One region of the Paenibacillus sp. SAFN-117 genome, then DNA from elsewhere that is predicted to be linked to it. Evidence: riboswitches for the same ligand, from Rfam matches in the RefSeq annotation. Region 1 holds a riboswitch; each other region holds the start of a gene.
What was found. A riboswitch is a leader RNA that binds a small molecule or an ion and turns the genes downstream of it on or off. The one in region 1 is predicted to bind cobalamin.
Positions count from the first base shown of each region.

Region 2: linked by a shared signal. The riboswitch ahead of metE (5-methyltetrahydropteroyltriglutamate--homocysteine S-methyltransferase) and the one ahead of nrdI (class Ib ribonucleoside-diphosphate reductase assembly flavoprotein NrdI) in region 1 are both predicted to bind cobalamin.
Region 3: linked by a shared signal. The riboswitch ahead of ACTHRH_RS14115 (ABC transporter substrate-binding protein) and the one ahead of nrdI (class Ib ribonucleoside-diphosphate reductase assembly flavoprotein NrdI) in region 1 are both predicted to bind cobalamin.

Region 1 covers NZ_JBQCLK010000002.1:20,653-26,598, forward strand. The annotation lists gene ACTHRH_RS02185 (8-oxo-dGTP diphosphatase) at 1-189, opposite strand, end outside; gene nrdF (class 1b ribonucleoside-diphosphate reductase subunit beta) at 406-1,401, opposite strand; gene nrdE (class 1b ribonucleoside-diphosphate reductase subunit alpha) at 1,494-3,626, opposite strand; gene nrdI (class Ib ribonucleoside-diphosphate reductase assembly flavoprotein NrdI) at 3,559-3,939, opposite strand; cobalamin riboswitch at 4,193-4,390, opposite strand; gene ACTHRH_RS02205 (DUF4261 domain-containing protein) at 4,579-5,610, opposite strand.
Region 2 covers NZ_JBQCLK010000011.1:80,600-86,545, forward strand. The annotation lists gene metE (5-methyltetrahydropteroyltriglutamate--homocysteine S-methyltransferase) at 1-1,344, opposite strand, end outside; cobalamin riboswitch at 1,509-1,700, opposite strand; gene ACTHRH_RS09340 (thiamine diphosphokinase) at 1,887-2,549, shown strand; gene ACTHRH_RS09345 (hypothetical protein) at 2,578-2,871, opposite strand; gene ACTHRH_RS09350 (sigma-70 family RNA polymerase sigma factor) at 3,114-3,893, opposite strand; gene rsbW (anti-sigma B factor RsbW) at 3,890-4,342, opposite strand; gene ACTHRH_RS09360 (STAS domain-containing protein) at 4,339-4,692, opposite strand; gene ACTHRH_RS09365 (Dps family protein) at 5,077-5,523, shown strand; gene ACTHRH_RS09370 (alpha/beta fold hydrolase) at 5,660-5,946, opposite strand, start outside.
Region 3 covers NZ_JBQCLK010000020.1:283-6,228, forward strand. The annotation lists gene ACTHRH_RS14105 (ABC transporter ATP-binding protein) at 1-594, opposite strand, end outside; gene ACTHRH_RS14110 (FecCD family ABC transporter permease) at 600-1,634, opposite strand; gene ACTHRH_RS14115 (ABC transporter substrate-binding protein) at 1,636-2,679, opposite strand; cobalamin riboswitch at 3,030-3,217, opposite strand; gene ACTHRH_RS14120 (hypothetical protein) at 3,375-3,914, opposite strand; gene ACTHRH_RS14125 (aspartyl-phosphate phosphatase Spo0E family protein) at 4,052-4,315, opposite strand; gene ACTHRH_RS14130 (aminotransferase class I/II-fold pyridoxal phosphate-dependent enzyme) at 4,421-5,602, opposite strand; gene ACTHRH_RS14135 (Lrp/AsnC family transcriptional regulator) at 5,617-5,946, opposite strand, start outside.

The sequences.
Region 1 (5,946 bases):
GTGCAGCCCCGTTTCTTCCAAAACTTCGCGAACGGCCCCTTCCGCCGGGCTCTCCGGAAAATCAACCTTGCCGCCGGGGCCTAAATAACCCGGGAAGCCTCGATGATCAGGCCGCTCAATCAGAAGTACTTTATCGTCTTTCTTGAGCAAACACATCGTATAGAGGTCATATCTGATTTGTTTGGACATATTACTCTCCTTTGTCAATCTAATCCGGTTGAATAGAGAATCCTGTTTCATTGCTCTATTCTATTTCCTTCTATATTTTTCCTTCCGCTATTTTCTGTCGAGGTTTCGTTCAAGGATAAACGGCATCGCCGTCCTTAGGACAGCCCGTTATACTTACTTATATTTGAACAAAAAAACCGCGAAGGCTTCTGGAAACCTTCGCAGTTTACTGGCCTATCACCAAATATTAGATTCCTGGACCCTCTGATTAAGGAACAGAAAATCATCGTCCTGCAGCGGCTCTACCTTTCCTTTTTGATAACCGCTGCCCTTCGTGGAGAAAAAGTCGTGCGTACTCGTTTCCGTACGGATTCCGTTAAGAACGACCGGGTTAACTTCTTCTTCTTCAAACAAGGGCTCGAGCCCGAGATTCATCAACGCTTTGTTGGCGTTGTACCGGATATATTTTTTTACTTCATGGGTCAAACCGATCGGATCATACAGCTTCTCCGTATATTCCAGTTCATTCTTATACAGATCCATCAGAAGGTCATTGACGAACGCAGAGGCCGCTTTCTGCTCCTCCTCGTTTAGCTTCTGGAAGACCTCCTGCGCGAGCAAGCCGACGAATACCCCGTGCACGCTTTCGTCACGGATAATCAGCTTGATGATTTCTCCGCTGGCTACCATCTTGCCTTGTCCGGCCAAATATAACGGATAGAAGAAGCCGGAATAGAACAGGAAGCTCTCCAGGAAGACGGACGCAACCATCGCCTGATACAGGCTAAGAGGATCCCCTTCCTTAATGCTCTGATAATAGGAATCGATACGGTGCGTTTTGTACTGCAGCTGTTTATTCTCGCGCACCCATTCGAACGTATCGCGGATCCTCTCCGAGCTGGCTACCGTCGTAAAAATCGTACTGTAGCTCTTCGCATGAATTTCCTCCATCGCAGCCTGAAAAATGAGGATCGCCTTCTTCTGCTTGTCTTCGACGTGCTGCGCAATCATAGGCATGCCGACATTTCCCTGTTCCGTATCCAACAGCGTCAGCCCGCCCAATACTCTCATGAAGGTAGTCTTCTCATCGTCGTTTAGCTTGGTCCACGTCTTTAAATCCTTGGATATTGGAATTTCGGTATCCAGCCAAAATTGGGATGTATTTTGCGTCCATAGCATTTCCGTATAGTCCGTTTCCGGCGAATTCCAGTTCACCGCTTCGAATGCCTTCATTCTGCCTGAATCCTCCTTGTCAAATTCGTTATCGAGTCAGGGACCCGATCGCTGTTATCCCTGTCGCCAGTTCAATATATTTTAAGCCGCCCTTAAACAACGCAGCTGATGCATTCGTCAATCGTTCTTTTCTTCGTGCGGGTATAATAGAGGGTCTTCAGCCCTTTTTTCTGCGCATAAATGTAATACTTGGCCAAATCTCTAGTCGTCAGATCATCCTTCACATAGAGAATGGTCGAGATGGCCTGATCTATATGCACCTGCACCTCGGCAACGAGGTCTATCAGATTGTACATGTCCATATCATAAGCTTCTTTATAATAGAAGAAATTGTCCTCATTCAAGAACGGCATCGGATAAATCGTTCTGGAATCCCCGTATTCGCGCTCCTCTATTCTCTGCGTGATAGGCGCAATAGACGCGGTGGAGGATTGAAGGTATGAGATCGACCCTGTCGGGGCAATGGCCATCCGGTAGGCATGATAGATTCCATGCTCTTGAACCAGCTCCTTCAAGCGGAGCCAATCTTCCTTGGTCGGGATCACATGGCCTTCAAATAATGCTTTCACTTTATCCGTGCGCGGAGAATAATCATTATCCAAGTACCGGTCGAAATAAGCTCCGTTCGCATACTCGCTTTTCTCAAAATCCTTGAACGTTTCCTTCCTTTCCTTGGCAATCAGCATCGACCGCTCCAGGGAATAGAAGTTGAGCATCATGAAGAAGGTGCGTACAAAATCGATCGCTTCCTTCGATTCGTACGGAATTTTGTTCGAGGCCAGAAATCCGTGCAGGTTCATGGCCCCCAAGCCGACGGAATGAAGCTCCCGGTTAGCTTTGGCGACAGAAGGAACGATGGCAATGTTGGTGCGGTCGCTCACCTCGGTCAGCGCATCCATGGCCAGATGAACCGTATCCCTCATCCGCTTGTTCTGCATCACATTCACAATATTCAGCGATCCCAGGTTGCAGGAAATGTCGCGATGGATGTCATCCTCTACCCCGTAATCGTTAATGGTGGATACTTCACTAAGCTGGGCGATTTCGCTGCACAGATTGGAAAACTTCACCCGGCCGATTTTTTTGAGGGCATGATATTCATTGGCGTTATCGACGAACATTATGTATGGGTAGCCGGATTCCATCTGAATTTGCGCAATTTTTATGATGAGGTCTCTGGCGACGATTTTCTTCTTGCGGATATTCGGATTATTGACCAGCTCGTCGTACATTTCCGTAATATCCATATCGTCCAGATGCATTCCGTACTCACGATAAACCGTATGCGGATAGAACAGGTACATGTCTTTATCCTGCTCCACCAATTCGAAAAATTTATTAGGAGCAACGACGCCCAAGGAAAGCGTCTTGATCCGGATTTTCTCATCGCTGTTAATCTTCTTCGTATCCAGAAACTCATGGATATCGGCGTGGAACAGGTTGAGGTAAACGACCCCGCTGCCGTCACGCTGGCCCAATTGGTTCGCATAGGAGAAGGCATCCTCGAACAGCTTCATAACCGGCAGAACTCCGCTTGCTTTGCCGTCCAGCCCTTTAATTTGTTCGTCGGCCGCACGGATCTTGCTTAGATTGAGGCTGACACCGCCGCCGATCTTGCTTAACTGCAGAGCCGAATTGATCGCGAATCCGATCGAGTTCATCGAATCATCCACTTCCAGCAGGAAGCAGCTGACCAGCTCCCCGCGCCGCTTTTTGCCTGCGTTCAGGAACGTGGGCGTAGCCGGCTGATATTCCTGAGAAATCAGCAGATCCGCATATTCCCTCGCCTTTTGCATATCGCCGTTGCCCAGGAACAGCGCTACGACCGCAATCCGGTCTTCATACCGCTCCAGAAACTTGGTCCCGTCATTCGTCTTCATCGCGTAATTGTTGTAAAATTTAAAAGCGCTCATAAAGGACGGAAAGCGGAACTTCCGGGCATACAGCCCCTCATACAAGCTCTTCACTTCGGCAAAGTCGTATTTGTCGAACAGCTCTTTCTCATAATAGTCGTGCTCGATCAAATAATCGATCTTCTCTTTCAGATCATGGAAGAAAACCGTGTTCTGATTCACATAATCGACAAAATAGCTTCGGGCCGCCTCCCGGTCTTTGTCAAACTGGAATTTGCCGTCCTTAAGCACCATAATTTCATTATTAAGCTGTATCCAATTGGAAAGTTGCGTGGACAATTTGATTGACCTCCTGTTTAAATCGCTCGACATCTTTGTTCGTGCCGCTCAGCTCGAATTTCATCAGCAAAGGCACCGAGTACATCTCGGCCACCCGGTCTCCGGCCAAGCCGTAACGGGCTCCCCAGTTCATATTGCCGCTGGAAGCAACCCCTTGCAGCCACCGGCTATTTTCCTCCAGAAATTTCAGGGTCGTCTGCGGAACCTGCCCCACACCCGTAGTATAAGTAATCAGCACATAGGGCTGGTCGACGGTTAACCCTTCCGTAATTTGAACGCATTCCAGCTCCAATTTGTTCACGAACCGTTTCACGTTTCCTGTCTTAGAGTCAAATACGATAAGCATAGCTACCTCCATGGGCATCCACGTTCGGGGTCGTTCCATAGCAATCTACCTATCCACTTTTGAAGTAAAATGTGATAGCAGGATGCCGGCTGGCAGCAATTAACTCCGCCAAGCCCCGGAATTTAGAACTTCCAATGCATTAAAAATGGCCCATCCGCCGGTGGTGGGCCAAAAACGACAGCATGAAAGCTACAGAGCCATAAAATGGGCTCTGCTCCGTGTCGTTTCAACCTCTCATTCCCCGAAGATGCGAAACTTGCAGAGATAGAAGGCAGGTCTACTGGCTTTGTGCTTCATCCTACTTTGAGCCCTTCCCGTATAGACCCGCCCCAAGACGCTGCCTATACAGTGGTATGCTCATTTCATCCGCACTTACAGTTGCGGGGACAGCTCCGGATTCACACCGGATTCCCTATTAAGTCAAATCTGACACCTTCTTCTCTATCTGTTATATTCAGTTAACTCTCTATATCTAGTATCTGTCGTCGAAGATGAACACTAAATATAGTCTCCTAACGTAATATACAATGTTTCTCTGTAACAATCAAGAGGCATTTTGGCATATTTATATTTTCATAGATTTACATAACGGACATCGCCGTTGAGGTAAATAATTCTCCTGCTATTCCAGCCGTCTCTTTAACGGCCATGAAGCTGCCCTCCTGCGGAATAAGGCTCACCCGGGTTGAGGTCGATCACACGCCTTCGCGGTTCATTTAACGAGTGCTGATGCTCGCAGCGCCAACGCTGGCTCTCTGCGGAACCGATCGTTTCCCCGTCTCGAATGATGTCGCCCCTTTCATACAAATAATAGGCGAGATCGACGAGTATGGTGGCTACTTCATTCGGATCAAGACCGGTAAAATGACACTGCAGGTCAGGCACCCCCATCGCGGCAAGACCGCATGTATCGACGAGCATTTCCGGCTGGCCTGTCCCGTCCCCTTCCGCCTTGTATAATCGCACGTTCATAGCCCCGTGCAGCCATTCCCCTTCAGAAATTGCCCGTAAATATTCCTCGGGCTGAACGAGCTTGCCGCTTGTTTTCCAATAGATGGCCTCGCAAGGCGCCGTTTCCAGAAGAGCGCACAGAGCGCTCTGAAACAGTTTCAATCTTTCTTTATAGTTCAGTCCTTCCGCGCAGAAATCGGTCAGCAGCAAGGAATAACGGCAGCCTCCGACCACTTGGCGGGCATCCGGCCAATGCCACGATTGCTGCAGTGCAGCTTCATACAAGGCCGCTTCCGGCGGACGCTCAGAGGGTAAGATACAAGTTTGCGCAGGAACGACTCCATCGCGGTATTGGACCATATAGTTGGAATGATAGAATAAGAGAGGTTCGAAATCTTGCCGCGTCCGCTCGCCGGAATGGGCCTCCGATACGACCGGATCCCGATCCCGCGCACCCTTAGGAGCATGTTCGTCGAGCCTGGCTTCCCCGGTATATTTCTGCATCTTTGCGTATAACCGTTCTTGATTCAGAATTGGCTTGTGCCGGTACAGAAGTTCCACCATCCATACAGGAGCGAAGCCGGGGAATTCCTCTTTGGACTTCACGATCGTCTCCTGCTCCTGCTCCTGCTTCACCGGTGCTTCTGCGGGTTCATGAGCTTCCTCCGTCACTTGCTCTTTGCTTTTGCTCCATTTGCGAAATAGATCTAACCAGCCCATTATCATTAAATTCCTCCTGTCTATCCTGATGTTTTTTCTAACGGACCGTCACCCGACATCCGCTTTGCAGCCTTCTTATTCCTGACGGATACCGTTCCGGAGCCTTATCCATCCCATTGGCAAGGCTATAGCCCGCTCCTTGGTCCGGCCCCGGCTTCAGGGATCGTTTCATGCCCCGAAACTACATATAGCACATCCGCTTGCATTTTGCCATTCATCCGTCTCCACCTCTGCTAAATTATTCATAATCAGGGAGCCGTTAAATAATTTTTCATAACTTTTTTCAAACTTACTGTTTCTTTTTTTTGCAGTTTTAGGTAAAGTATTAAATGTTGT
Region 2 (5,946 bases), on a different contig from region 1:
CGCCGTCTGGGGGAAGCTGCCGATCGTAGTCGTCGGCAGAAGCGGCAGATTAAAAGCCTTCTGCTGCTCCTTCCGGCGTTCCGCGAACGGCGTCCTTGTCTTCGCTGCAAGAATCGCCTCCGCCGGCTGACCGGCCCGAGCCGCTCTCAGAGGCGATGCCTTCAATGCCCGCAGAGCCTCACGGCTCGCTTGCAATCGAGTCTTCACCTCTTCCTGCTCCGCCCCCAGACATATCGCTTTTGCCAGAAGCGCAATTTCCTCCAGCTTCTCATCGGCGAAGGCCAGCGCATTCCTCAGCTCCGGGGGCAGCGCCGTCTCTGCCGCCAGGCTGATCGGCACATGCATCAGGCTGCAGGACGGCTGGATGATCATCCGCTCGTAAGGCACCTTGCGGGCGATGGATTCCAGCAGCTGCAGCCGGTCATCCAAATCGGTGCGCCATATATTCCGGCCATCTACAACACCCGCAGCGAGAAGCTTATCCTCCGGGAATCCATATTGCTCTAGAGCGTCCAAATGCCGGGTGCGGCCGGATACCAGATCCAGTCCGATCGCCTGTACCGGCAAGGCCACCAATTCCGAGTAACGCTCGGCGGAATCGAAGTAGGTTTGCAGCAGAAGCTTCAACCGGGGCGCCGCCGAATGAAGATAATGGTAGCTATCCCGAACGGCCTGCATTTCCTCGTCCGTCACCGACATAACCAAGGCCGGTTCATCCATCTGCAGCCACTGCACTCCTTCCTGCTCCAGCTCCTGCAGAAGCTGGGCATACGCCGGTAGCAGGCTCTGCATAACCTCCTGGAATCGAGTGCGGTCATATCCCTTGGACAGCTTCAGGAAGGTATAGGGACCGATCAGAACCGGCCGGCCTTCGATGCCCAGCTCTTCCTTCGCTTCCTTATAGAGGGCAAGAATCCGGTTATCTACAAGCGAAGGTGTGCGCTCGCCGAATTCCGGGACGATGTAATGATAGTTTGTAGTGAACCACTTCGTCATTTCGCAAGCTGCCGCCGAACGGTTGCCCCGTGCCATGGCAAAATAAGTTTCCAGCGGAACGGGGCCCCCCGTGTAATCGAACCGGTCCGGCACAAGCCCAAACATGGCGGCGGTATCCAGCATAGTGTCGTATAAAGTAAAATCGGCAACCGGAATCCAATCCAGCCCGGCTTCCCGCTGCTTGCGCAAGTGGTTAAGACGGATCTCCTTCATCGAAGCCAGCAGCTCTTCCTGTTCCAGCTTGCCTCCCCAATACGCCTCCAACTGCTTCTTCCATTCCCTGTTTTCGCCAATCCGCGGATAACCGAGGTTTCCGCTGGTCAGCCCATTTCTCTTCTCCGTATTCATCGTCTTCTTCTCCTCTCTCACTTTCAAATCCCTTCTAACGCGTATCCATGCAACAAAAAAAGGACATTCCCGCCTAAATGAAAAAGAATGAATGGCGAAAATGTCCCAGCTATGTCAGGTAACTGGACATTAATTAACACCCGCCTATCTCCCGTAGGTTTCATTTAGTGTTGTTGGAACAGGCAGGTCTCCTGGCTTCAAGATCATCATCACAAGCTGCCTTCCCGGTCTGTCGACCAGTGGCGTTCTTGCTGCGACTTCCTTGTTACAGTGGCGGGACCGCTTCGGACTTACACCGAATTCCCTTTTAAGCTTGCAAGGCATAGCCTACAAGCACCTATTCCCATTTATTCAATTGGAATAATGCGACTTGGTAATAACCATACAACAACTCGTATATATTATCAAGCTTAATCTTTCTAAGTGGTGTCCAGCCTGCAATAAAGCGGGAACACTCTCTCCAGCCTTATTGGCACTTTTCAAGTCTTCCTTCGTATGATACGTTAGTTTCAGTGAAAATCAAGGTCAGAAGGAGGTGCGCTGTGAACGCCATATCTTCTAAGACAGGCGGAATTGTTGTTATCGTAAGCGGCGGAAGCTTGGGGGACTGGGCCCTTCGCGAGATTGGACGCGGAGACATTCTGATTGGAGCAGACCGGGGAGCGGCCTTCCTGGTACAGCATGGGTACAGCCCGGATCTGGCGATCGGCGATTTCGATTCCGTTCGCCCCGAAGAGATCGGACGGATCCGTGAATCAAGCAAACGCTGGGTAGAATGTGATCCGGTCATGAAGGATTATACCGATACGGAGATGGCTTTCAACGAAGCGCTGGCTCTTCACCCGCAAGAAATCGTCCTGGTCGGCGTCATGGGTTCCCGTCTTGACCATTCCATGGCCAACCTTCAACTGCTGGCCAAAGGGCTGGAAGCCCGCGTTCCTTGCAAAATCGTGGATGCATATAACGAAATCACGCTTATAGACGATGAATGGATTGTCCATCGCAATGAATACGCCTATCTTTCCCTTATTCCTTTCACAGAAGAAGTAAGAGGCATCACCCTCGAAGGGTTTCTGTACCCGCTGTGTGACGCGCAGCTTAAGACCGGCCAGTCGTTAGGAATCAGCAATGTGCTGACCGCTGATACCGGTCGCATTACACTTACCGAAGGGAAGCTTCTGGTCATCCGCAGCAAGGAAGACTAGGCTTCCTTTTTCTCATCCCGGTAAACGGTTAAATTAACCGGATAATATGAACGACCTTTTCCTCTGCGGCAATTTTGATCAGGTGATTGTCCCGGTCGTAGACAATTTGACAGGAACCGAAGCTCATCGTCGGCTCCGCGCCCAAGCCATAAAAAATATCATCGGCTAATGTCGTTATACAATCCTTCCGCTCCTGCTCGTCCATCTCCCGCCAATCCTCTTCGCTCATCTCGAACAGCTCGTTGCAGTTTCTTACACCGGACATGGCTCCGGTCAATTCTTCAATAATCTCCTCATACTCTCGGCCGAATTTAACGCCCATTGAAGCAACATCCTTTCTTAACCGGCCCTTTTGCCAGATCCGGATTTTTATTCCTATTATAGACAGAATGAATAGTATTTATCGGTATTTATCGGATCCTTGAAAGCCTTATCCCCATTATAATCGATTTCGTCGAATCTGTTTCACCCATTTTTCTCTGCAGTCGCATGCAGGGAACTCTGTAAATCCCCACAACAGTGCAAAAAAACACAAAACACGCCATTCCCCCATGACGTGTCTTGTTACTTGTCCACCAATGATTGATGTCCGTTCAAATATTGTTTCAGCTTTTCTATCGCTCTCTTCTGAATGCGGGATACGCTCATCTGGGAGATTCCCAGCACCTGGGCGATACTCCTCTGCGATTGCCCTTCGTTAAAGACGAGCATCAGCACCTTCTTCTCTTCTTCCTTCAGAAGAAGCAGCGCTTCGTTCAGATCCAGCCTTTTCTCGACCATTCCGAAGTCGTCCGCATCACTGCCTATCAAATCACCGATGGTTGCGCTTCCTTCATCGTTAGCCAGAGGAGTATCCAACGAAACGTAATTATAGCATTCCCTTCCGGCCAGCACCTCAATCGTCTCCTCCGTCGTCAGCTCCAAGTATTCCGCAATTTCATCTACGTTCGGGGATCGCTCCAGCTTCATAGTCAACTCATCAACCGCCTGTTGAATCATCAGCCCTTTTTCCTTAATCCGCCGGGGAACTTGAATGTACCACGACTTGTCTCTTAAATAATTTTTCATATGTCCGATCAGACTCTTCATCGCATAGGCTTCAAATTGGATCCCGAGCGTGCTGTCGTACTGCTTGAAAAGTCGCAGCAAAGCCATCTGCCCAACCTGATACAAATCCTCATACAGGTCGGGGCGGTTCCGGGACATTTTCCCGGCGGCCATCTTGACAATAGGCTCGTAATGGAGCAGCAGGTCAGTCGCTATCTCGTTGTCTTCCGTCTGCTGGTATTGAAGTATAGCCGCTATTTTATTGTTGGGGTCTTGCGTGGCTTGCTCTGGCTTCATGCCAATTCCTCTTTCCTTTGGAGAAATTTGGTCAGTATAACCTCCGTTCCGGATTGTGTATGCACCTGGACCTCATCCATGAGTGCTTGCATCATAAAGATGCCCAAGCCCCCTTCGCTAACTTCGCTTAACGGTTTGTCATGCAGAGATTCGGCCTGGCTTTCTTTCTGCTCATAGTCAAAGCTGCTTCCTTCGTCCTTGACGCTGATTCGAATGCCGTCTTCCCGCATTTCAAACCTGATTTCCATCTGCCCCTTCTCTTCTCCCTGATAGGCATGCAGAACAGCATTATTGCAGGCTTCGGCCACAGCCACCTTCATGTCCTCGATTTCTTCGTAAGAAAATCCCCATTTTGATGCAATTCCGTACAGGGTGAGCCGGACAATGTCTATAAATTCCGCGTCTGCCGGAACTTTTAAACTGACGCTGTGATTTTGGAAGTCGCTCATATGATTTCTTCTTTCCTTTCCGATGATCCCTCTATCGGGTGAATATATTGTGAAATTCCCGTAATATCGAACAACCGATTAATTTTCGGCGGGATTTCCTCCACTCCGAAAGGAGCTTGCAGCGCATCCCGGGTTTTTAAGATGGAAACCAGAATTCCTATGCCGGTGCTGTCGATATATTTTAAATCTTTAAGATTTAATGTTAGTGCTCTTTTGGTCTGATTAATGAACGGCTCCAGATCGGAACGCATCTCCGCAGCTACCGATAAATCCAATTCTCCGCTAAGGTACACCACGATTTCGTCCGCCATCACTTCCTTGTAAATGTTAAACTTCTTCTCTGGATACATGCCTGTTTTCCTCCCATGCCGCTAGAAGTTTTGTTTCCCCACACTTTTCATCTTAATGCACTTGAAAAATTTCCCTTCGTCAAAACAATCCGACAATAATTATATACACGAATTTCACGTCGCTTGAAACAGGGCGGCTGTAAATTTTTATAGTAATTTTCTGCCTTCTTCCTCCTTTTCAATTATAGCTGGTTCGTCAATCATTCTCACTCTTCATGCCATTCTTTTTATTTAAGAAATTTTGGTAAAAAGGGACAGCAGCCCGCAATCTTATTAACACGAATAAAGAACTTAAAGATTCCTGGTTTGGTTAAAAAACCGGTTTTTGGGGTAAATAAAGAACAGTCAAGCAAGTTCAATATAGCTTATCAAGGAGGTACAAAGATGCCAAAAACGATGACATCCGTAACGACGGTACTGAACCAGCAAGTTGCCAACTGGTCGGTGATGTACATGAAGCTGCACAATTACCATTGGTATATTACAGGAGACCATTTCTTCACCCTCCATGTCAAACTGGAAGAGCTTTATGACGAGGCCGCCCAGTATTTGGACGATTTGGCTGAGCGACTGCTGTCTTTGGGCAAAAGGCCGGTAGCTACATTAAAGGAAAGCCTGGAGCTATCCTCCATCAAGGAAGCAACCGGCTCCGAGTCGCCGACCGATATGATCCGCACCGTATCCCAGGATTTTGCGACGATGATCAACGAGCTGCAGGAAGGCATCAAAGCGGCCGAAGAAGAAGGGGACGAGCCGTCCGGAGACATGATGATTGCCATCCAAGGCTCACTGCAGAAGCATAAATGGATGCTGGATGCGTTTTTGAAATAACCGAAATTCATCCGTAGTTCCGGTGAATTTCGGACCAACCAATAAAACAGGCGGACCTCACCGCCTGTTTTATTGTGCCGGTGGACCGGCTGTGCCGACAGCCTGCGTCAAGGATACGACCAAGCGGCGCCGGGACTCAACCGTTAGCCGTTCGCGGCCCTGTCTGGCCTTCTCTCGCAGCTATTTCTTTCTCCAGCAGATTCAGTGCCTGCAGAACGGCCTCAGGCCTTGCCTGCGGAATCATATGGCCGGTGTGCTCGATCTTCAGCAGCTTGGAGTGGGGGATCTCTCGATGCAGCCTGTAAGCCTGCAGCTCGGGACGGAACGGGTCCGAGTCACCGACCGCTATAACAACAGGAAGCCGCAGTTCCCCGTATCTGCTGCTGACGGCATCCGCATTCCGGATAAAGCCTTCGATATCCT
Region 3 (5,946 bases), on a different contig from region 1:
CAAATCATGAAGAACAGCGACCACCGTCAGTCGTTCCTCGGTCTGCCATCTTTTCACATAATCCATCATCTGCACCTGATAGCCGATATCAAGGAAGGTGGTGGGCTCGTCCAGCAGCAGCAGCCGTGGCTGCTGCGCCATCGTTTTGCCCAAGGCAACCCGCTGCCGTTCTCCTCCGCTTAACAGCTCCAGCGACCTCTCGGCAAGAGCATTCAAGTTCAGCCGTTCCATAATTTTAGCAATGACCGCCCCGCTGTCGTCTTTCTCATCGCCGAGCCAGTTTTGAAAAGGATACCGCCCCATTTCGATCACTTCTCGCACCTTAAAGCCGATGGGTGGTAGAGCGTCCTGCTGCAGTACGGCCATCCAGCGGGCCAGCTCCTTGCGTGAGTAGCTACGCGCATCGCGGCCGTCCAGCTTGATGGCTCCCGTATCCGCCGGCTCCAGAGCGGAAATCAGCTTAAGCAGAGTGGATTTGCCGCTGCCGTTCGGCCCGATGATGCCGAAGAACTCCCCCTGGGCAACGTGAAATCCGATATCCTGCAGCACCTGTTTTTTCCCATATGCTTTATTCACACCGTTCACTTCAATCATCGGATTCACCCCCGGCTCTTATGTTTATGCTTGTTCAGCAGATAAGCAAAGAATGGCGCCCCGATAATGGCGGTTACTACACCGAGCGGGATCTCCCTCGGACTCAGGGCGATTCTAGCTATCGTATCGGCCCACAGCACATAAATACCGCCGACAATGGTCGAGATGGGAATGATGATCCGGTAATCGGGCCCTACGATCAAACGGACCAGATGAGGCACGACCAGTCCGACGAAGCCGATGACTCCCGATACGGATACCGCCGCTGCCGTTACCAAGGTGGAGACTACCAGCACGATCAGCTTGGTCCTTTCCACGTGCACTCCCAGGTGTGCTGCCTGACGTTCGCCCAGGGCCAGCAGATTCAGCGACCGGCTGAAGCCGATCAGAATGACCACAACGACTCCCAAATAAGGCAGCAGCAGCAGGGAATAATCCCAGTTCCGCATCGAGAGGCTGCCCATTAACCAGTATAGGATTTCGTTCACGACCTCTCCGGACAGCGAAACCATGAAGGATACGAATGCCCCGAGAAAAGCCTGCACGACCACCCCGGATAAAATAAGGGTTTCCAGCTGCGATTTCCCCTGGGTGCTGGCCAGCTTGTAAACGATGAACAGGGTCGTCATCCCGGTAGTAAAGGCAACGACCGGAATGGACCATTGGCCGATAAAGGTCTGCAGCCCGAACAGAATGATGAAAGCCGCCCCCACCGAGGCGCCTGAAGCGACTCCAAGCGTATAGGGATCAGCCAACGGATTCCGCAGTACGGCTTGAAAGCCCGCCCCCGCTATGGCTAACGATGCTCCTACCAGGATGGCAAGCACAACTCTCGATAATCGGACCTTCAGAATGATCGATTCATCGGACGGTGACCAGTCGGGCTGGATCGAATCTCCTATGCCCGGGATGGCATGGAACAGAATCCTCCACACATCGCCTATCGGCACTTGGGCCGAGCCGAAGGATAAGCTCAGTGTAACGGAAAGCAGGAGGAGCATAAGGGCTCCTCCTCCATAAGCAAACAGCTTCGCTTTCATCTTATTTCACCAGATCCGGATGAATCGCCTTGGCCGCTTCAAGCAGCGCTTCCGTCAAACGCGGACCTACCCGGCTGATAATATCTTTATCAATCGGATATAGAGCTCCGTTCTTGACCGCATCGATTTGATCCCAACCCGGACGCTTCTTGATTTCTTCGAGAATCGATTCCATTCCTCCGCCTTCGGCATACAGAATGACTTCCGGATTAGCCTGAATGATCTTCTCCGGATCGATCGGGAACCAGCCTTTCTCCCCTGCGGCTATATTCGTTCCGCCGGCAAGCTTGACCAGCTCATCCATGAACTCCCCTTCCCCCACGGTCCAGCCCGGGGAGAACTCCATGTAGACCTTCTTGGCCGGTGCATCCTTGACGGCGTCTACGACTTTCTGCCGGTCGGCCTTCATCTGCTCGGCCACCTTCTTGGCCTCTTCCTGCTTGTTCATGATGAGGCCCATCGTCTCGATTTTTTCGATCACTTCATCCAAAGTTTTAGGTGCGGAGAAATAGACCGGAACATTCATTTCGCGAATTTTATCAATGACCTTTTTGTTGCTGCTTGCAGCGACCACCAAGTCCGGTTCCGTGGCCAGAAGAGCCTCCAGGTTAGTCTCCAAAGAACCGATCTTCGGCTTCGCCGCCGCTTCCTCGGGGTAGTTGCTCCATTGATCCACGCCGACAACCTGATCTCCCGCTCCTATCGCAAACAAGGTTTCCGTCTCGCTCGGGGCCAGAGAAGCAATCCGTTCAGGAGCTTTATCGAATGTCAGTTCCGTCCCCGAAGCATCCGTAACTTTCATCGGATATTCGGTTTGTCCGGCTTTCGCTTTCCCATCGTCAGACTTATCCCCCGAATCAGGCTTCTTATCACCATCCGCCTGATTTTCCTTACCCTTCTCGTCCTGCACTTTAGCCGGATCGCTCATGCCCTTCGGGTCCTGCTGCTTGTCTCCGCAGCCCAGCAGCCCGACAGCCAGCATGGCCATCAGAAGCAGAGCTGTCATTGTCCGCATCATCTGCTTTGCGGTCCGTCCTTGACTCATTGTCTTCCTCTCCTTTTGTCTACAGCGCCTATTCTTTTTTTTGAGAAAGAGCCTGAAACGATGAATGACTTCCCTGTGCCCCCGGGCCGTTCGCCCGGAACCTATGATGCAGCCCTAAGAAGAACATCGTGAAATGACTCACGAAATCTTCTATGACAATCCTTTTAAAGGTCTAACCGCTATATGCAGTAAAATTTGATGAACAGGGACTTGCTTTTTTCTGGCCGCGCTTTAAATGAAAAAAGCCCTCCATCCGTTCGATAGAGGGCATAATGGCGCAGCGATCCAAGGGGATAACAAATGAACCCCATCATCCTGATCAGCCGGTTTCCTTTTCCTCGAAGGATTTCTTCAGCTTCACCTTGCAGGCAGGTCTCCTGACTTATGGGGTTGGTAAATCTCGCCTTCCCGTTGGATTCAACAGTGGCCTAATGAGACTCTCCCATTTTACAGTGGCGGGACCGTGCCGGATTTGCACCGGCTTCCCTTTTAACCCGGACGCGGATGGCGTTCGCGGGACCTGCAGGCATTACATGTCCATTCAATTATTCAAGCTATATTCTCTTAGAAGATTATAGGGGAAGCGCCCCCAAGTTACAAGTCTATTATTATCTACCGTTAACGGATTACAACGATACATGCGATACTGCATGACTTCGCAGAATCTATCAGCTCAAAAACAATTGCGTACTATGCTAGGATTCCATTATTTTCTTCAACACTTCCGCCGCCTTGTCCTTATCCTTGGCCCGAGGGTGGATAAAGGCATACATTTCCGCCCCTTTGTAGCCGACGGATTGCAGCCATTCCGTTTTGCTCACCGGTACTCCGTACAGCTTTTTCTCAAGCTTGCCCTCGTCATTCGGCGCTTCGAGCACCCCTTCGGGATAATCCTCCGGACGGAACAGATCGTCCATACCCGGCAGGCCTCCCTGTTCGGCAAACACCTTGAATTGCTCTTCCGGAAGAACCATGATGTCGTTATCCCCGGCGGCGATTTCGACCATCAGCTTGTTAAGGTCGAAGATCGGACTGGAGAATAGATCCACGGACATGGTTTCCCCTACTTTGTCCTGAACGAAATTCTCCAATGTTTCCGCTACAGAGGAGTCCATTCCCCCCGGCGGCAGAATGAAGATGGTGACATCCGCTCTCTCTCTTCCACAGGCGCTCAGCACCACTACCAAAACTAGCACCGCGATTAGCTTCCATGCTATTCCCAGCTTCGCTTTCAACGTTTCTCCCCCCACTAAAGTCGCATCAAAACTATGATAGCACAGAGTCTGTTCCGAAGAAATCGTTTTAGCGAGATTATACTCTCTCTATGGGGGCGCTTTCTGTCCATTAAGCAGGAAAAAAAGAGCCGGGCTTATCAGCCCTCGGCTCTTATCATTTCCAGATATAAGTTTATTTTCTTATCCAGCAGTCTGCTAATCTCCAATATGGAGGAATTGTTGAAACAAGGTTCTTCCATGTACATCTGCTCCATCTGCATGCGCAAAACCCGAATCTCTTCTTCCAGAACAAGCAGAGCGTTAGATGGCTTGGCGGGTTCGGTCACCCATCTTAAATGCGAATCCTTCTCCCGAAGCAAAAGGTTGTGATACGGAGCCGAATTCAGGTAAGCAGCAGTCATAATCATTCCCCCTTTGGTAGCATGAAGAGAAAGAATAACGCTTTTCTTCTACTTTAAACAATACCATATTTAGGCGCAAAAAGAAATCTGGCCCATGGAAAATTATTACTTCCGCAGCTTCTCATAAAACTTGCCTATCCGATCCAACGCTTCATTCAATTGGCTTACAGACGTGGCGTAAGAGCAGCGAATGAACCCTTCGCCTCCCAATCCGAAAACATTGCCCGGCACAGCAGCCACCCTTGCTTCCCGCAGGAGCCTCTCGGCAAATTCCTCCGAGCTCAGTCCTGTCGATTGGATCGAGGGGAAGGCGTAGAAGGCCCCTTGCGGCTCGTGACAATCCAGACCGATTTCCCGGAAGCCCCGTACTACCAGCCTGCGTCTCTGATTATAGGATTCGACCATCCGGTCCTTCTCTTCCAAACCGTATCTAAGCGCCTCTATTGCGGCCACTTGGCCCATGACGGGAGCACACATGACGGTATATTGATGAATTTTCAGCATCGCCTGAATCAGATCCCGATGACCGCAAGCGTATCCCATTCTCCAGCCGGTCATGGCGAACGCCTTGGAAAATCCGCTGACGAGGATGGTACGATCCTTCATGCCCGGCAGCGATGCGAAGCTGACATGCTTCTGACCATAGGTTAATTCCGCATAAATTTCGTCGGAAATTACAATCAGATCGTTCTCTTCTACCAGCTTGGCAATCGGCAGCCAATCTTCCCGGGTCATGATTCCTCCCGTCGGATTGCTCGGGTAACAGAGCACAAGCACCTTGGAACGGGGAGTGATCTTCGCCTTCAGCGATTCCGGCGTCAACTTGAATTGATCCTTGGCGAATGTCTCTATACCGACCGGAATTCCTCCCCCGATCGAAGCAATGGGCGAATAGGACACATAGCAGGGTTCGGGGATCAATATTTCATCGCCCGGCGTAATAAGCGCCCGCAGAGCGAGATCGATCGCTTCACTGCCCCCGACCGTAACAATGATTTCGTCCTTCGGTTCATACGTCAGATGAAATCCGGTATGCAAATAATTGGCTATCTCTTCGCGGAGCTCATATAGTCCGGCATTCGGAGTGTACTGCGTCTTGCCCCTTTCCAGGGAATAAAAGCTTGCTTCGCGGACGTGCCAGGGAGTGATGAAATCGGGCTCCCCAACTCCAAGTGAAATTATGTCTTTGCTCGCGCTGACAAGGTCGAAAAATTTACGGATGCCCGAAGGCGGGATTTCCCGGACAAGCGGTGACAAGTATTGATGCATTTCCTTTTGCTTGGTCATAACGGATACTTCCTTTATGGCGAAATCAGGAGACGGTGATCTTCGTCGTTGTCTTCGAAAATAATACCGTCCTGTTTATATTTTTTCAGAATAAAATGAGTTTTCGTCGATAAAATCCGGTCGATCGGCGAAAGCTTGTTGGAGACGAAAGAGGCGACCTCCTTAAGCGTTCTTCCCTCCACCTCAACCAGCAGGTCATAGGCTCCCGACATCAAGTATACGGACTTCACTTCGGGATACAAGTAAATTCTTTCGGCGATTGCGTCGAAGCCGTGCCCCCGTTCCGGAGTAATCTGCACTTCAATCAGGGCCGTCACTTTATCATCGTTGACCTTGCTCCAGTT